DNA from 3 places in the Vulcanococcus sp. CPBay_Sum15L08_68 genome. Region 1 is predicted to be linked to each of the others. Evidence: predicted binding sites of a transcription regulator. Region 1 holds the regulator's gene; each other region holds the start of a gene.

Evidence for each region. The regulator NtcA, encoded in region 1, controls nitrogen genes in cyanobacteria. The targets are predictions, from matches to a motif close to GTANCNNNNGNTAC.
Region 2: the regulator NtcA is predicted to act here: its motif matches at 2,853-2,866, upstream of QZ189_RS08330 (aspartate carbamoyltransferase).
Region 3: the regulator NtcA is predicted to act here: its motif matches at 3,594-3,607, upstream of QZ189_RS08270 (DUF3155 domain-containing protein).

Annotation. Positions count from the first base shown of each region.
Region 1 is NZ_JAFMFX010000010.1:16,972-22,744, reverse strand. Features, by position in the region: gene QZ189_RS03075 (TatA/E family twin arginine-targeting protein translocase) at 1-94, shown strand, start outside; gene pth (aminoacyl-tRNA hydrolase) at 103-735, shown strand; gene QZ189_RS03065 (DUF3146 family protein) at 742-999, shown strand; gene QZ189_RS03060 (resolvase) at 996-1,433, opposite strand; gene QZ189_RS03055 (DUF3084 domain-containing protein) at 1,430-2,611, opposite strand; gene ntcA (global nitrogen regulator NtcA) at 2,687-3,427, opposite strand; gene rph (ribonuclease PH) at 3,492-4,226, opposite strand; gene QZ189_RS03040 (cob(I)yrinic acid a,c-diamide adenosyltransferase) at 4,344-4,922, shown strand; gene dcd (dCTP deaminase) at 4,922-5,515, shown strand; gene thyX (FAD-dependent thymidylate synthase) at 5,519-5,773, opposite strand, start outside.
Region 2 is NZ_JAFMFX010000048.1:6,296-12,068, reverse strand. Features, by position in the region: gene QZ189_RS08355 (MBL fold metallo-hydrolase) at 1-583, shown strand, start outside; gene QZ189_RS08350 (hypothetical protein) at 558-710, opposite strand; gene QZ189_RS08345 (hypothetical protein) at 1,014-1,139, shown strand; gene QZ189_RS08340 (urea transporter) at 1,143-2,582, shown strand; gene QZ189_RS08335 (hypothetical protein) at 2,585-2,809, shown strand; gene QZ189_RS08330 (aspartate carbamoyltransferase) at 2,999-4,117, shown strand; gene asnB (asparagine synthase (glutamine-hydrolyzing)) at 4,131-5,773, shown strand, end outside.
Region 3 is NZ_JAFMFX010000047.1:6,145-11,917, forward strand. Features, by position in the region: gene QZ189_RS08245 (WecB/TagA/CpsF family glycosyltransferase) at 1-256, shown strand, start outside; gene QZ189_RS08250 (photosystem II reaction center protein K) at 338-481, opposite strand; gene tgt (tRNA guanosine(34) transglycosylase Tgt) at 512-1,633, opposite strand; gene QZ189_RS08260 (adenosylcobinamide-GDP ribazoletransferase) at 1,678-2,415, shown strand; gene QZ189_RS08265 (HAMP domain-containing sensor histidine kinase) at 2,375-3,421, opposite strand; gene QZ189_RS08270 (DUF3155 domain-containing protein) at 3,819-4,190, shown strand; gene QZ189_RS08275 (dienelactone hydrolase family protein) at 4,255-4,875, opposite strand; gene purH (bifunctional phosphoribosylaminoimidazolecarboxamide formyltransferase/IMP cyclohydrolase) at 4,935-5,773, shown strand, end outside.

The DNA of each region.
Region 1 (5,773 bases):
AAAGGCGGTCGACACGGTGGAAGCGGAAGTCACCCAGGCTTCTGCTGAGCCCCAGCCTCAACTCAAGGCCGACGACGAGCAAGCGGCCGGTTGAAGGACTCCATGGCTCCTTTGAGTCTTGTTGTTGGTTTAGGGAACCCGGGCGAGAAGTACGCCGGAACCCGCCACAACGTCGGATTTATGGCGCTGGAGCAGCTGGCCAAGCGTCAAAACAGCAGCTTTAAGCAGCAGTCCAAGCTCCACGCCCTCGCCGCGGAGGTGGGACAGGGTGCTGAACGCCTGCGTCTGTTGATGCCTCAGACCTACATGAACGACAGCGGTCGTTCGATTCGTGCTGCTCTCGATTGGTTTGGCTTCGAGCCCAACCAGATGCTGATCCTGGTGGACGACATGGATCTCCCCCTCGGTCGCTTGCGCCTGCGGCTCTCGGGCGGTGCTGGCGGGCATAACGGTCTGCGCAGCACCATTGCCCATCTCGGTGGCCAAGAGTTCCCCCGCTTGCGCATCGGGATTGGCGCTCCTGCCTTGAATCCGGTGGAGCGTAAGCAGCGCACTGTCGGCCACGTCCTCGGCCGCTTTGCCGTCGCCGAACAGCCGGTGCTCGAGGAGGTCATCGATGAGGTCTTGGCTGGTCTGGATCTGATTCAGCGCCTGGGGTTTGAGCGGGCTGGTAACAGGCTCAACGGTTTTGTTGCTCCCTCTGCCGCCAAGCTGGTCGAGCAACCCACTGCCTGAGTCCGCGTGAGTCGCCTCCCCACGACAACGGCGCAATTGCGGGTGCTGCGCCAAAGCTTTAGCCAGCGGGTGCTGGAGGGTGAGGTCAGCGCTGGAGGGTTCGAGTGGACCTTCGCCTGGTTCTTTGACCGCGGCGAGCTGCAGGTGGAGCCCTCCCTGGGCCGGGCCTTGATCCAGGACGCGTTGCTGCGCTTCCTGTTGAAAACGGACTACCAGCTGGAGGCGGGTGGGGACTACGCCTTCAGCGTGCGGGCCAGGTTTTAGGCAGCGAGCTGGCGCAAGACGACCAAGCCAGGTTCCCGCTTGAGCTCCGTTCCCCAATGGCGCTCCAGCAGCAGTTGAGCCACGACATCGTCGTAGTCCCGTGGGGGCAACCTCAGGCCCTCGGGAAGCAATCGCCGCCAGCCCCTGGGGGGCTCCAGCTGCCAGTAGCGGGCTCGTGCGGCCAGGGTGGTTCCCGCTTCAGGGATGACCTGGACAGCCAGGCCAAGGTCGTTGAGTTGCCGCTGCCAGTGCTTGCTGCCCGTGCCATCGCCGAGCACAACACCCTCAAGACCCGGACGTTCTCGCCAGATCGCAATCTGCTTGAAGCACTCTTCCGGGGAGAGCACGGCGGCAACCTCGATCTGGCCTGTGCTGTGGTCAGAGCGCACCAAGCCGCATTTGCTGCGGCCGGGATCGAGTCCGATCCAAGTCATTGCGGGCGCTGCCAGCGAATGTCGACGGCAATCGGGTCGGCCAGATCACTGTTGCCTCTGGAGACGGCCTCGAGCTTGGCGGTCTCGCCCAGGGGGCGGTTGACCAGGGCCTCAGCCAGTTGATTGAGGCGTGCTGGGTCAAATTGCAGGCCGTTGGCCAGGGCCCCTTGGCGTTGGGCTCGGGTAAAGGCTGCGGCGAGGAGCAGGTTCAGGCGGCTACGCACCTGATCTGGGGAGCGCTCATCGGCCTCCAGCACGGTGGTGGCCAGTTGTTCTCCACTACGCACCACCCGTTTGTTGGGTCTGACATCCGGGAATGCCACGACCTGACGCTCCCCTTTGAGCACATTGGCCGCTGAGATCAGACTCACGACCCACTCGCCGCGTTTGCTGAGGGTGGTCTCCAATTTGCTGATGTCGCTGCGCGGCACCAACAGGATTTGACGGTTCGGTGTTTCGCCTGGCAGCACGCGCTGGTAGACGTTCAAATTCGTGCGCTGCAGCAGGGCGTGGATCACGTCTCGGGCCTGGCTTGGCTTCTCGATCCGCACCTTGGCCACCTCCAGGATTTGGCCACTGCTGATCACCACATCACCCTGACGTAGGGCAATCAGGTTGCGTTCGAGACGCTCGAGCTCTTGGCTGCTGCTTTTGATCTTGCTGTTGAGCTTGGCGAGCTCAGTGCGGTTGCGCTGGAGATCGGAATCCTTCGCGGCGATGTCACGGCTGAGGCGGTCGCGCTCGGCCTCCAGTTGTTTGCGTTGCTCCATCAGGGGAGCCAGTTCCTTCTGCAGCCGGCTGGCCTGCTCGGCCACCACCTTGAGTTGGCGTTGGGCCTCGCTGCGCTCGTTCTCTGCGCTGCGCAGGGCGCTCCGACTTTGGGCCAGGTCCTTGCGACTTGAGCTCAGGGCATCGCGGCTGTCCCGCAGGCGCTGTTCGATCTGATCGAGTTCGAAGAGCCCCGTGCGCAAGCGATCACTGACGAGCAGCATCAGCCCGAGGGAGATGGCACTGATCAAGCTGCCGGTCAGCACCGTGATCACCACGGCGGTTTTCTTGGGCCGCAACCGGAACAAGCTCAGCCGCGCCTTGCCGACCTTGGATCCCAAGCGATCCCCCAGGGTGGAGAGCACTCCCCCGAGGATCAGCAACGCCAGGATCAGGATCCAGCCGGACACGACGTTGGGCGACGACGATCAGTATCGGTTGCGGTGGCTTGGAACGCAGCTGGGATCGGCCACCAGTTCAGCCGTTTAGCTGAAGCGTTTGGCGAGGGCCAACGGATCGAAGACGGTGATTTTTTTGCGGTCGATTTGCACCAGGCCGTCGTTGCGGAGGTCGCCCAAGAGCCGGGTGATCGTGACGCGGGTCGATCCGATTGCTTCGGCGATGGCCTGGTGGGAGAGGCGCAGGTCGATCGTGATTCCTTCGCTGCTGGGTACACCAAAGTCGCGGCACAGCACCAGCAGGAAACTCACCAGTCGCGAGGACATGTCGCGGTGGGTGAGGGTTTCGATCATGGTCTCGGTTTGCAGGATCCGAGAGGAGAGACCCTGCAGAAGCAGTAGACCAACCGCCGGGTCTTGTTCGATCGCCTTGCGGACGGAGGTGGCGGGAGCCGTCACCAGCTCGACGCGGGTAAAGGCAATCGAGTGATAGAAGCGGTCCGAACGCTGGCCTGTCAGTAGAGACAGCACGCCGAAGAGGCTGTTCTCCCGCAGCAGTGCCACGGTGATTTCCTCGCCGGATTCGTAGACCCTGGAGAGCCGGACCGCACCCCGTTTCAGCAGATAAACCTTTTCGGCGGGGTCGCCGGGGAAAAAGATTGTTTTGCCGCGCTCAACGATTTCGGTGGTGCTACCGCTCAGGCCCCGGATGACATCCAGCAGCGTGGCATTGGGCGGCAGGGGACTCCCCGCGATCGGTGCGATCACTGACGTACCGGTCGTAGGGCTAGGGGAGTAGCGGCTGAATCCTTGCGTTGCCACGACCATTTCAGCGCGACTGAGTTGCCTGGAACCTACGGATCAGTCCAGGGCCGCCCTGTAGCCATTGAAACTAATTTGCTGCCTCTGCCAAGGCCTGCTTCTGGGCCTGCATCAGTTGATCGATGCCGCTTTCCGCTAGGTCAACCAGGCTGGAAAGCTGTTGGCGACTGAAGGGTGCGCCCTCCGCGGTGCCTTGAATTTCGAGCAAATGTTGCTCTTGATTCATCACCACGTTGAGATCGACTTCTGCTCGGCTGTCCTCGCTGTAGTCGAGATCGAGGAGTGCGGCCCCATCCACGAGGCCAACGGAAACCGCCGCCACCTGCCCCACCAGGGGCGATCGTTCCAGCACTCCGCGCTGCTCCAGGCGTTGCAGGCCGAGGGCTAAGGCGGCCCAGGCTCCAGTGATGCTGGCGGTGCGGGTGCCGGCATCGGCTTGAAGGACGTCACAGTCGATTTGCAGGGTCCGCTCCCCCAGAACCTCCAAATCCAGGCAGGCCCTGAGGCTGCGGGCGATGAGGCGTTGGATTTCTTGGGTGCGACCGGAGAGCTTCATCAGCTCCCGTGGCTGCCGGCTGGGGGTGCTGGCGGGGAGCAGCCGGTAGTCAGCGCTCAGCCAGCCCTTGCCGGAGCCTTTACGCCACTTCGGAACACCCTCCTCTAAGCAAACGCTGCAGATCACAGCCGTGTTGCCCGTGTACACCGTGACGGAGCTCAGGGCGAAGCCCATCGGATCCCAAGCGAAGCGCGTGCTGCGCAGGTCCGTTGCGCTGCGGCCGTCCCGCCTGGGTTGGGTGCTGCTCATCGCGGGCTGGCTCAGTGCCTCGATGGTACGGGTGTTTGCACTACAGGTAGTGCTTGTTGCTTGCCGGACGGCCTAACGCCGCTACATTCAGGATCCCAAGCGGCAGCCATGCACTCGATGACGGCCAGCATTGCAGCCACGCCCCGTGCTGGACACCTGCGTCCATTGGCTGTGGTCCCGGCGTCGGCCCCCGCTCGCAGCGTGCGCCTGGCGGCCCAGCAGGAGGGGCAGCTCCAGGTGCACACCGCTCCCTTCCGCGGCAGCTTCAGTGGGGTGTTCAGTCAGGCCCTGCGCAGTGCCGGGCTTGGTAGCCGCGTTCTGGTGAGCCAATTCCTCAAAGGTGGGGTCGATCAGGGTCTGGAGCGCAGTGTGTGGCTCTGTGGCCGCCTTCAGTGGCTGAGGCCAGCCGTGGCGGGTTGCCTGGCTGAGCCTGTGCCGGCCTCCCAGGCCGATGTCGAGGCTGTGCGCGAGATCTGGGCGTACACCCGTGAGCAGCTGCTGAGCGGTCAGCTGGATCAGTTGGTGCTCGATGAGTTGGGCCTGGCCGTCGAATTGGGCTACTTGTCCGAGGCGGAGGTCGTTTCAGCCCTGGAGCAGCGGCCGTCCCACCTGGATGTGATCCTGACGGGGCCCTCCATGCCCACCGCTCTGTTGGCCATGGCCGATCAGGTCACCCAGCTGCGCCGAGGTTTCTGATGCTCAAAAACGACCGTTGGATCAACGAGCAGGCCGCCTTGGGCATGCTCGAGCCCTTTCAGCCCCAGCTGGTTCGCCATCTCGATCCGGAGAACAGCGAAAAGCCGGTTCTCAGCTTTGGCTGCTCGTCCTACGGCTATGACCTGCGTCTCTCCCCGCAGGAGTTCCTGATCTTCCGGCACGTCCCCGGAACGATCATGAATCCCAAGCGCTTCAACCCCGCCAACCTGGAGCCGGTGCCCCTGCATGAGGACGAGGACGGCTCGTACTTCATCCTCCCGGCCCACTCCTATGGCTTGGGTGTGGCGCTCGAGAAGATGTGCGTCCCTCCCAACATCACCGTGATTTGCCTGGGCAAGAGCACCTATGCCCGCCTGGGGATCATCGTCAACACCACCCCAGCTGAGGCCAGTTGGGAAGGTCACCTGACCCTGGAGTTCAGCAATTCCTCCGGCGCGGACTGCCGCATCTATGCCAACGAGGGCATTTGCCAGCTGCTCTTCTTCGAGGGCGATCCCTGCGAGACGACCTACAAGGACCGGGCTGGCAAGTACCAGCACCAGCCCGAGCGGGTCACCTTGGCCAAGGTCTGAGCCCTAAGGGGCCAGGCGCGCCTTGTGCAGGCGGGTCTTCTCGTACCAAGCCGCGATCTCTGGGGCCCAGGCCTGGAGGTGGGGCCACATCAGATCGCAGAGCACCCGGATTTCCTCCTGGGCATCGAGCTTGGCGCGCAGGTCCATGAAGTGCAGGAACGCCCGCAGCGAGAAGCTCACCACGAAGTGCTGGCGGTAATCGAAGGGAAGGATGCCCCGGGCATGCTCCTCGGCGAACCCCGCCGCGAGCATGTCGCG
Region 2 (5,773 bases), on a different contig from region 1:
ACGCCGCAGTTTCGGGGCCAGCAGTTGGCTCGTGGTTCGGCCGGAAGGCAACGTCCTGATCGACTCGCCCCGTTGGAGTGCACCCTTGGCTCGGCGCATCGCCGCCTTGGGCGGTCTTCAAGCCCTGGTGTTGACCCATCGCGATGACGTGGCCGACCACAAGCGCTGGGCCAAGGCCTTGGGTTGCAGCCGTTGGATTCACCAGGCCGACGCCGATGCCGCGCCAGACGCGGAGCATCAGGTTCAGGGATCTGCGGTGGTTGCGCTGGATGGGGCGTTGCAATTGATTCCCTGCCCCGGCCACACGGCGGGGTCAATGGCGGTCCTCTTGGGTGAGCGCCGCTCGGTGCTCTTCAGCGGTGATCACCTCTGGTGGCGCCCTGAGCAAGCGGTGGTGGTGGCTTCGGAGCGGTACTGCTGGTGGGATTTCAAGGAGCAGCTCCGCTCGGTGGAGCGCTTAAAGGAGCTGGATGTGGCCTGGCTGCTCCCCGGCCATGGCCACGCCCACGCGTTTGCCCCCGGGGAGTGGCGGGCCGCTGTCGAGCAGACCTTGGCCTTTAACCGAAGAAGCCCTTGCTGTTGAGCCAGAGCCCCAAGCCCAGCATCGGCACGAAGACGGCCCCAGCAATCTGAAGCTTGATCCGGGTGGCCGAGGGCTCCGCCTGGACCGGCTTGGCGGCTGCTTTGGCTTTGGTCTTGGCTTTGGCCACGGCTGCTTACTCGAGCTGTGGGGACAGGTTGCCATTGCTTGGGTCCGTACCGGCCCTGGGGCATGGGCATCGCTTTCTTTAGCAAGTTCCAACATTTGCTCTGATGCCATTGGTGGCCTTCGATGTTGGAAATCTGTGAACCTCTTGACGTCGGTCTGCTGCGTTGTCTGCGCTGACAGTGTCAGCGGCCATCGATAGGTTGCGACCAAGAGACAGCCCTAACTGCTGCGCTGTTTTCTTAACGCTCTCCCCAGCTTGGATTGATCCATGTCGCGGTTATTTGGCGCGTTTTAGAGATCGCTCATGGAGTCATTTGCAGGAGCTGTGTTGATTTTTGTCGTGGGCGGTGTCGTCACCTTGGCGACCACCGTGATGGTGATTCAGGGCCATCTCCATTGGCGCGGCCGTGATCCCTGGGGGGAGGGCTAAGCCATGGTGTTCAGCCCCACGCTTGCTGTTCAACCCTTCTTGGCCCCCGGGATCGCCTGGGCCCTGGTGGTGATTTTTTCGGTCCTTTGGATCGCCCTTGGGGTCTCCTGGGGACGCCGGGGTTCTGGCGATGCCGATGACTACATGCTGGCCGGCCGCAACATCGGTTTGGCCCTGAGCACAGCCACCTTGATGGCGTCCTGGGTGACCGGAAACACCACCTTGCTGGCGCCTGAGTTCGGCTATCGCAACGGTCTCTGGGGGATGTTCAGCTATGCCCTGGCCGGCCTGGGCCTGGTCCTGTTTGCACCCTTGGCTCTGCGGATCAAAACGCTAATGCCCAAGGGGCGCACCAGCGGCGACTTCATCCGCCTGCGCTATGGCCGAGCCGCCTGGTGGGTCTTCATGGTGATCACGGCGATCTACACCCTGGGCTTCCTGGTGACCCAGGCGATGGGGGCCGGGATCCTGCTGGAGGCCCTCTCCGGCTTCGACTATCGGCTCGGGATGGTTGTCGTCATCGGTGTCTCCACGATCTACACCCTCTATGGCGGCATGCGCGCCGTGGTGGGAACGGACTTCATTCAGTCCCTGCTGATCATGGGCTTGCTGGTGTTGGTCGCTGTTCTTGCCCTGCAGCAGTTCCCGGTGCAGGAGCTCCACCGGGAACTGGCGGCGCAGCATCCAGAGCGCCTGAATTTGCTGTTGCCCGCTGGCTTGTTGATTGCTTGGAACTCCGCCCTCTTCTCCATGGGAGAGGTGTTTCACAACAACATCTGGTGGTCACGGGTCTTCTCCAGCCGCGCCTCCGTGGTGTTTGCCTCGTTTGTGCTGGGCGGTTTGGCCTGGATGACGGTGCCGCTGGTGACCGGTTCGATCGGCCTGGTGGCGCTCGCGCAGGCGGTGGATCTACCCCAGGTGAACATGCTCTTCCCGGTGGTGGCCTCCCAGCTCTTGGGCGCCGGTGGTGCAGCGCTGGTGTTTGTGGTGGTCTTTGCCTCCTTGACCTCCACCCTGGATTCCCTCTTGGCGTCGACGGCGGATTTGGTGGCGGAGGACGTGGTCTTCAAGTTGCTGAACCCCAACTTGAGTGATGCCCAGTTGCGGCAGGCCACCCGCTTGGTGGTGCTGGGTTTGGGGCTGTTGACCCTGCTGCTTTCCTGGCCGCGGCTCGACTCTCTGGCCTCTGTGCTGTTCTTCACCGGTGCCCTGGTGGCGTCCACGATTTGGCCGGTGGCCTACGGGCTCTACTGGCCTAGCGCCAACCGCTGGGCGGCGATTGCGGCGATGGTCTCAGGCAGCGCCGTGGGCTTAGGCGCCTATTTCCTGATCGCTCCCTACTGCGCAGCTCTGCTGTCTGCGGCGGTGTCCGCAGTGGTCATGGCCGTCGGTACCCAGCTCCAGCCGGAGCGTTTCAACTGGTTGACCCTGAAGGAGGGATAGGGATGAAACGTTGGTCGCTCAAAACCCGTGTTGCCCTTGCTGCGGCAGCCCTGGCTCTGGCCTTGCCCGCCGCCCGAGCGGCGCAGTCGACGGACTCCCCGCGCTGGCTGGTGGATCTACCGCTGTTGCGCCTGGTGATTTATGGAAGTGTGGCGGGGTTGGCGCTTTCTGTGCTGGTTCTTCTGCTGATTTGGTGGAACGAATGGAGGCGCGGCGATGTCTGGTAACGCCTTTGTTTGCATGCCCCATGGCAAGAAGAGTGGCGTTTGTGTAGCCGTTGCTACGCAAATCTGCCCCGTTTTAAGCAACTTGAACTTGGAGAAAGTGATGTGGCAGGGTGGATTTTGGTTTGAGACTCAGTGCGACCAATTCCGCCGCAGCGTTCTGCAGCAGTGGGCCTGGGTCCCCTAATCGCTATGACTGCACTCCACTCCGTCAAGACGAGTACCGGCGCTGACGCACCCGTGCGTTTTGATCCACTGGGGCCGGATGTCTTTGGCGCAGCCTCTCCCCAGGCCCTGTTGGGGGCGATTCAAGAGGACGGCGAGGCGCTCCAGGATCTGGTGGGGCAGCACGTGATCTCGATTCAGCCCTTCCGGCCCGAGACCCTGCTGCAGTTGTTTCGTCTGGCAGCCAAGTTTGAGAGCAATCCCGATCGCTATACGGCCCACAACACGCCGTTGAAGGGAAAGATTTTGATCAACGCCTTCTACGAACCCAGCACCCGCACGCGGCTGTCCTTTGACAGCGCCTGGCACCGTCTGGGCGGCGATTCGATCAACATCACCGACCGCGCCACGACTGGCCTGGCGAAGGGGGAGTCGCTGGAAGACGTCGCCCACATGTTCAACAACTACGGCGACTGCATCGTTCTGCGCGATACCGACTCCCAGGCCATCTATGCGATGACCGACACCCTGCGGATTCCGATCATCAACGCCGGCAATGGCATTGATGAACATCCCACCCAGGCGATGGCCGACCTCTACACGATGCTCAAGTGGCGCCCCGCCTTGGCGTCCCCTGAGGTCCCCGAGGATCAGCGGGCGCGCATCGGCATCGTTGGCATCCCCAGCCGCATGCGCACGGTTCGCTCACTGCTGCGGATCCTGGCGAAATTCCCGCAGATGGTGGAGGAGTTGGTCCTCATCCATGACCCGGCCAACGACGCCAGAGAGGACCTCTTTGATCGCGGCCAGCTGGAGGAGTTGCAGCAGGCGGGTCTGAAGGTGCGCTGCACCGGAGACCTGCAGGGCGAGATCCCCGGTCTGGATGTCATCTACATCAACGCCATTGCTTGGGTGGGCGATAGCTATGAGGTCCACGGCAACAGCTTTCGGCTGACGCGGGATCTGCCCTACAAGCCGGACGCCATCGTGTTGCATCCCCTGGCCCGTGGGCCGGAACTGAGTACTTGCCTCGATGACACCCCCCACAACTGGTACTTCAGTCAGGCCCGGGGGGCGGTCTTCCTGCGCATGGCTCTGTTGACCTGCATGGTGGACCGCACCAACCGGGTCATGGATGTGATCTGAGGAGGACGAAGGGATGTGTGGAATTGGTGGGGTCTTCAGCACCAGGGCGGATCAGCCCGTTGACCCGCAGCTGTTGGTCAACATGGCTGCGATCCAGGAGCATCGCGGTCCCGATGGTTTTGGCTACCGCACGCTGGATGAAGCCGGCGTGGGCTTCTGTCATGCCCGCCTCTCGATCATTGATCTGAATGAGACCCGGGCCCGTCAACCCTTCCTGAGCGCAGAGGCGGGGGCCGGCGCCCGGGTCCTGATGGCCCACAACGGCGAGTTCTATGACTTTCAGCGGATCCGCGCTGATCTGACGGCCCGCGGTGTTCGCTTCAGCAGCAAGAGCGATTCCGAGATCCTGCTGCGTCTGTATCAACAGCAGGGTTTAGGGGCGACGCTGCCGCAATTGCGCGGTGAGTTCGCCTTCGCGATCTACGACGAGACCGGCGATGTGTTGCACCTGGTCCGGGATCGCTTCGGGATCAAACCCCAGTACTGGACGATCACACCCCAGGGCTTGGTCTTTGGCTCGGAACTCAAGGTCCTGTTTGCCCATCCGGCGGTCGAGCGGCGTTTCACCTCCGAAGGGCTCTTCCACCAGTTGATGCAAACCATGGTCCCCGGGACCACGGCCTTCGCGGGCATCCATCAGGTGCCGCCTGGCCATGGCATCAGTGTTCGCCGGCGCAACGGCAACCTTGAGGTGGAGACCTGGAAGTACTGGGACATGGACTTCCCGCGCCAGGGCGAGCGGGACAGCAGTAAGAGTGAAGCCGACCACATCGAGGCGATCCGTGCCGCCCTGCTGGAAGCGGTGGAGTTGCGGATGGTCGCTGATGTCCCGGTGGGTTGCTACCTCTCCGGAGGCATTGATAGCTGCTCAATCCTGGGGCTGGCCGCTGCCGTCAGCCAGAGCCCGGTGAAGGCCTTCACCATTGGCTTTGACGACGCGCGCTACGACGAGTCGCCCATCGCCCAGGAGATGGCCGAGGCCACAGCCGCTGAGCAGGACGTCATGCGTCTCTCGGGCAAGGAGCTCTATGGCTGGATGGAGCGCACCCTCTGGCACACGGAGCGCACGATCTACAACACCCTGGCGGTGGCCAAGTTCTTGATGAGCCGCCACGTCAACAGCGTCAACTACAAGGTGGTGATGACCGGAGAGGGCTCCGATGAGCTCTTCGGTGGCTATCCCGCCTTCCGCCGCGACATGTTCCTGCACGGTCTGCAGGATCTGCCGGAGCCGGAGCGCAAAGCCTGGGAAGACCTGCTGCAGCAATCCAATGCCTTGGTGCAGGGGGCGATGTTGGCGGCGGATCAAGTGGATGACCCCGACCTCGATGCGGTCGTGGGCTTCACCCCCAGTTGCCTCCAGCCTTGGTTGGCCTGTGCGCCGTTGGTGCCGGACCTGCTCGCGGAGGCCCATCGCTCGGTCCTTTCGGACTATTCGCCGGGCCAGGCCATCGCCAAGACCCTGGATCCCGATCAGCTGGAGGGGCGCCACGCCCTCGATAAGGCCCAGTACGTCTGGATCAAGACGATGCTGGAGGGCCAGATCCTCACCTGGGGTGGTGACCGGGTGGACATGGCCAACTCTATGGAGGCGCGTCCGGCCTTCTTGGATCACCACCTGGCGGCAGCGGCGGTTCAGGTCCCACCTGAGCTGCG
Region 3 (5,773 bases), on a different contig from region 1:
GCCGGATCTGGTGCTGGCGGCCTTGGGTGTGCCGCGCCAAGAGACCTGGATCCAGCGCATGCATGCCGATCAGCCCGGCCTCTGGATGGGAGTGGGCGGCAGTTTTGACGTCTGGTCGGGCGCGAAACAGCGCGCTCCCCAGTGGATGTGCCGTCTGCAGATCGAATGGCTGTATCGCCTCGTTCAAGAGCCCAGCCGTTGGCGCCGGATGTTGGCGCTGCCGGAATTTGCCTGGGCCGTCTTACGCCAGGGCTAATCCCGGATGGCCAGCAAAAAGCGGTGGAGACCATAGGGGCCCCCACCGCTTTTTTGTTTCGCTCTTCAGCTCAGCTTGGAATCAGCGGAAGCCGACGGAGGCTTGCCAGACAAAGGCCAGCAGCAGGAAGAACAGGGGAATGATCGGCAGGATGTCAATCAGAGGACCGAAGGCTTGGTAGGCCTCGGGCAGCTGGGCCAGGGTCTGCAGGGCGTAGGCGGCCATCCTGGTTTCGTCGTTGGCTAGGGACGGAAGCTACCACGTGTGGGCGGCCGGAGAGGCTGGTTCCCACGGAGCGAAATCCTCTGAAAAACAGCCGTCACGGATGGCCTGTCCCATCGCTGTGCTGAAGCGCACCAGTTGGGTGATGTTGTGCAGGCTGAGCAGGATCTTTCCGAGCAGTTCATCCGTTTTGATCAGGTGGTGGAGGTAGGCGCGGCTGTGGACCGTGCAGGCCGGGCAGCTGCAGCTGGGATCCAGTGGGCTGTGGTCATGGCGGAAGCGGGCGTTTTTCAAGTTCCAGCGCTCGCCGCCCACCAGGGCCGCTCCGTGGCGTCCCAGGCGGGTGGGCAGCACGCAATCAAAGAGATCGAAGCCGTTGGCCACGGCGATGGCCATTTCAGGGAGGGTGCCAACGCCCATCAGGTAGTGGGGCTTGTCATCGGGCAGTAGGGGGCCGACCTGCCGCACGATCCGGTGCATTTCTTCGGCGGGCTCGCCCACGCTCACACCACCGACGGCGATGCCTGGCAGTCCCATGGCGCTGATGACGCGTGCCGATTCTTCGCGCAGGTGCGGGAAGCAGCCCCCCTGCACGATCCCGAACAGGGCCTGATCGTCCTTGGTGTGGCTCGTGATGCAGCGCTCCAGCCAGGCATGGGTGCGGCGGCAGGCGGTCTCCACCTCGCTTTCCGTGGCGGGATAGGGCGGGCACTGGTCAAAGGCCATTGCCACATCGGCCCCCAGGGCCATTTGGATCGCCATGGATCGCTCTGGGGTGAGATCGATCCGGGCCCCATCGCGGGGGGAGCGAAAGACCACGCCGCGGTCGTTGATGGTGTTGATGTCTCCCAGGCTGAAGACCTGAAAGCCGCCGGAGTCGGTGAGCATTGGCCCGTCCCAGGCCATGAAGCGGTGCAAGCCGCCGCCATCCGCCACGATCTGCTCACCGGGTTGCAGGTGCAGGTGGAAGGTGTTGGAGAGCACCATCTCCGCCCCGGTCGCTTTGAGTTGCGCCGGCGTGACGCCCTTCACCGTGGCCAGCGTCCCCACGGGCATGAAGCGCGGGGTGGTGACGACGCCATGGGGGGTGTGAAAGCAGCCGCAACGGGCGGCGGTGCGCGTGCAGCGGGCCGTGATCTCGAAGTGGAAGCTCATCGAGGCGGCAGGATCATCTAGCCCCATCGTTGCTGGCCGCCTGCATGCTCAGGGATTGGGCTGGAGCCTGGATTTTTTACAGCGTCCTTCCGCTGCCGCCCGGGGTCACGCCGCGCTTTGAGCGCATTGCCCGCTTTGCCCCTTGGGTGGGTCTGGCGATTGGGCTGTTGGAGGCAGCGCTGTGGCAGCTGCTCGCGCCCGCGGGTCCGCTGGTGCAGATCCCCCTGGTCTTGGCCCTGGGCATCAGCCTGAGCGGCGGGCTGCATCTCGATGGGCTGATGGATACGGCCGATGGCCTGGCCGCCCCTGCTGAACGCCGTCTGGAGGCCATGGACGACAGCAGGGTTGGGGCGAGCGGGGTCCAGGCGCTGTTGGTGGCTCTCTTGCTGCGCGCTGCGGCGTTGGCCTGGCTTGGCCCCCTGGCGCCTTTCGCCCTGGTCTGGGCTTCGGTTTGGGCGCGGGTTTCACCGCTGTTTGCGATGCAGTGGTTTCCCTATCTGCGCCAGAGCGAGGGCACGGCGGCTTTTCACCTGCGCCATTGGCAGGGTCTGCTGGCTGAATTGGTGCCCTCGTTGCTGTTGGCTTTTGCCCTCAGCGGCCTGCTGCTGGGACTCGGGCTCAGTCCATGGGCCGGGTTGGGCTGGCTCGGTGTGCTGCCGGCCATGCTGATTCCTTGGGTGTTGGGCCGGCGCTTGGGCGGTCACAGCGGCGACAGCTACGGCGCCTGCGTGGAGTGGAGCCTTAGTTGGATCCTGTTGCTGTTGGCCGTTTCGGCAGGCTGAGTTGGAAGGCATTGCCAGCGCTGGGCAGTTTGGGATCGAGACCGGAGGGCGGCACCCGTAGCTCCAGTGCACCGCCGATGCGTTCCGCGAGGTCCCGGCCGAGCGCCAGCCCCAGACCGCTGCCGTCGAGGGCAAGGCCGGTGCTGCCCCGTTCCCCTTTGCGGAAGATCTGCTCCCGTTCGGCGCTGGGGATTTCGGGCCCTTCGTCCCAAACCGCCAGCACGAGCTGATCGCCCTGCTCCTGGCAAACCAGGCCGACGCCGCCACCAGGGCGGCTGTAGCGGAAGGCGTTCTCCAGCAGGTTGGCCACGATTTCGGAGACGGCCGCGGCATTGCACGCTTGCGTCGGAAGCTCTCCAGGCGGCACCCAGCGCCGGCCTTGCAGGGCGGCGGTTCCAGCGGCGCGCTCCAGCAAGGGCTCCAGTACTTGGTTGAGGGAGTGCAGGTCCTCACTGCTGAAGGCTGGCGGCAGCAGCAGCGGTTGCAGGCCGTCTTGGGCGGGGGGCAGCAGCGGAGTTTGGGTGAGTTGATCGATCGCTTCGAGATAGCGATTGATCTGGTGCTGCTCGCTCAGCAGGTTGTCCACCAACGCTTGATTGGCGCTATCGCCATCGAGTCGACGCCTGAGCAGTTGTCCAAAGGTGCGCAGGGCCGCCAGGGGATTGCGCAGTTGATGGACCAGCAGCTTGAGCTGGTCGTCCCGCAGGGCCAGTTGACGGCCGAGTCGTTGTTGCTCCAGATCGAGCTTGAGCGCTTCGGTGAGGCAGAGCGCTGTTGCTTCCAGCCGATCACTCAGGGGCGTGGGCCAGGGCCAGCAGTCGGTGTCGATTCGCAGGGCTCCAAGCAGGAGCGGCCCATCTCGCAGGGCGAGCCAACGGCGCGTACTGCGCTCGTCTGGCGATGGCCTACTGGCATCGCTTTCGAGGGCCAAGACTTGCTTGGGCCAGCCGCCAATCGAGAGCAGGGAGGGTTCTCCACTGGCGCTGGGGAGGGCCACGTACACCACCAATGACCGCAGATCAGGACGATCTGCGAATTGGGCAAGTTGCTGTTTCAGCAGCGCGAGAAACCGCTTGGAGACTTGCATCTAGGCGGCGTTCTGGTGGTGGTCCACGGCCTTAAACGGAACTTTTTTCGGAGACTTGGTTCAAATCCGAGAAAAAGTCTTAAGATTTTGGGTATCGACCAATACCGAGCGGCCTGACGCAGGCAGCACGGCGATGGCTTCTGCCTTTGGTTGCAACTTTGTTGCATCGAGGTTACAGCAGGAGAGACACGTCTCTTTGCTGGTTGAACGCCAACGCTCGCTTTGCTGTCAGTTTGGGCTGTCAGACGTTTGGGCGTTGTTGAAGGTCTCTTGCCTTCGTCTCTTCGTCCCCTCCGCCCTTCGGGGTTCCTGAACCATGTCCAAAAAGCGCAAGCGCATCAGCCGCCGCCGGCTTGCTGGCCAGCGAGTCCTGGCCCATGTCGGTGTTCACAACATCGAGACCGGTGAATACAAGCCTGTGACGGCTGCCCGTCGCTACATCGCCGAGTCAGGGATCGTTCCTCCCGCTCTGGTGAACGTGCGTCGTAACGAGCACACCACGGACCGCTTCTTCTGGGGCGAAAAAGGTCTGTTTAGTGCCCAATACGCCGAGGAGAACCACTTCCTCTTCCCTTCCCTGCGTGAGATCGTCGATCGCATTGGCGAAGACAACCTCTTTGCTGGTCTCGAGGCGATGGCCGCCGACGACTGGGAAGAAATGGAAGAGTACGAATACGCCTTCGTCTGATTCTCAGACTCTGCTTTCAGAAGGGCATCAGCCGGCCTCCCGATGGGGCCGGCTTTTTTGTTGCTCACTGAGGCAGGCCTTGGCTGGGCGCGATCCGCTCAGTGATGAAGCGTTTGAGCTCAGGGAAGAGCGATTCATCGATGCCATGGCCGCCGTCAAAGGCCAGCAATTGCGCTGACTGTCCGCTGGCTTGGAGTTGCTGCAGCAGTTCTTCGCTGGCCATGAACGGCACCACCGGATCCTGGCGGCCATGGGTCAGGAGCACGGGGGGGCAGGCAGACGGCGCTTGCCAGCCTTGATGGGGGTAGCCGCTGCAGGCGGCGATGCCGGCCAAGGGCAGTGCTGTGCCGACATCAAGGGCCATGGCTGCGCCCTGGGAGAACCCCAGCAGCACGGTCCGCTCGAGGGGGACGCTCTCGGCGAGGGCGAGAAGCCGGGCTTGGAGGCCGGAGCGTGCTGCGGGCAGGGCGTCCCAATCGATGGGCTGCAGGTCGTACCACTGCCGTCCGCTCCCATAGGGGTGGGGCTCTGGCGCCCGCAGGGCGACAACACTGGTCTCTGGGTTGACGAGCAGTTCCCCGAGATCCAGGAGGTCATCGGCATCGGCTCCCCAGCCGTGCAGCAGAACGAGTCGCTGTTGCGCGTTCTCAGGCCCGAGTTGGAGCTGGTCGGGATGGCTGGTCATGGGCGGATCCGGGAGCTGCTCCTGCGTAGGTTGGACCTTCTGCCGACCTCTGCATCGCCATGGCGCCCACGGCCCTGCTCAGCGTGTCCAATAAGGAAGGGCTGGTGCCCTTGGCCCAGGGGCTGTTGGCGGCTGGTTATCAGCTGATTTCAAGCGGCGGTACGGCAGCGGCGTTGTCGGCCGCTGGGGTTCCGGTGACCAAGGTCGCTGAGCACACCGGTGCCCCCGAGATCCTTGGGGGACGCGTGAAAACCCTGCACCCCCGGATTCACGGCGGAATCCTGGCCAAGCGCTCGGACTCCTCCCACCAGAGTGATCTGGTTGACCAGGGCATTGCCCCGATCGATGTGGTCGTGGTCAATCTCTATCCCTTCCGCGAGACGATTGCTCGGCCCGATGTCAGCTGGGACGCGGCGATTGAGAACATCGACATCGGCGGGCCAGCGATGGTGCGCGCAGCCGCCAAGAACCATGCGGACGTGGCGGTCCTGACCAGTCCGGCGCAATATCCCGCCTTTCTGAAGGCCCTGGCCGCCGGAGCGATTAGCCCTGAGCTGCGGCGTCAGCTGGCCCTGGAAGCCTTCAGCCACACCGCTGAGTACGACACCGCCATCAGCCAGTGGCTGAGTGCGCAGCTGGCATCGCAGAGCGCCGGCACGTTCAGCCTGGAGTTGCCCGCGCGCCAAAGCCTGCGCTACGGCGAAAATCCCCACCAAAGCGCCACCTGGTACGCCCAGCCTGGGGCTGGCCTGGGTGCGGGCGAGCAGCTCCAGGGCAAGGAGCTCAGCTACAACAACATCCTCGATCTCGAGGCCGCCCTCGCCACGGTGCGCGAGTTCGGCTACGGCGGACAGCCTGCGGGGGGCAACGCCTTCAAGCCTGCGGCGGTCGTGGTCAA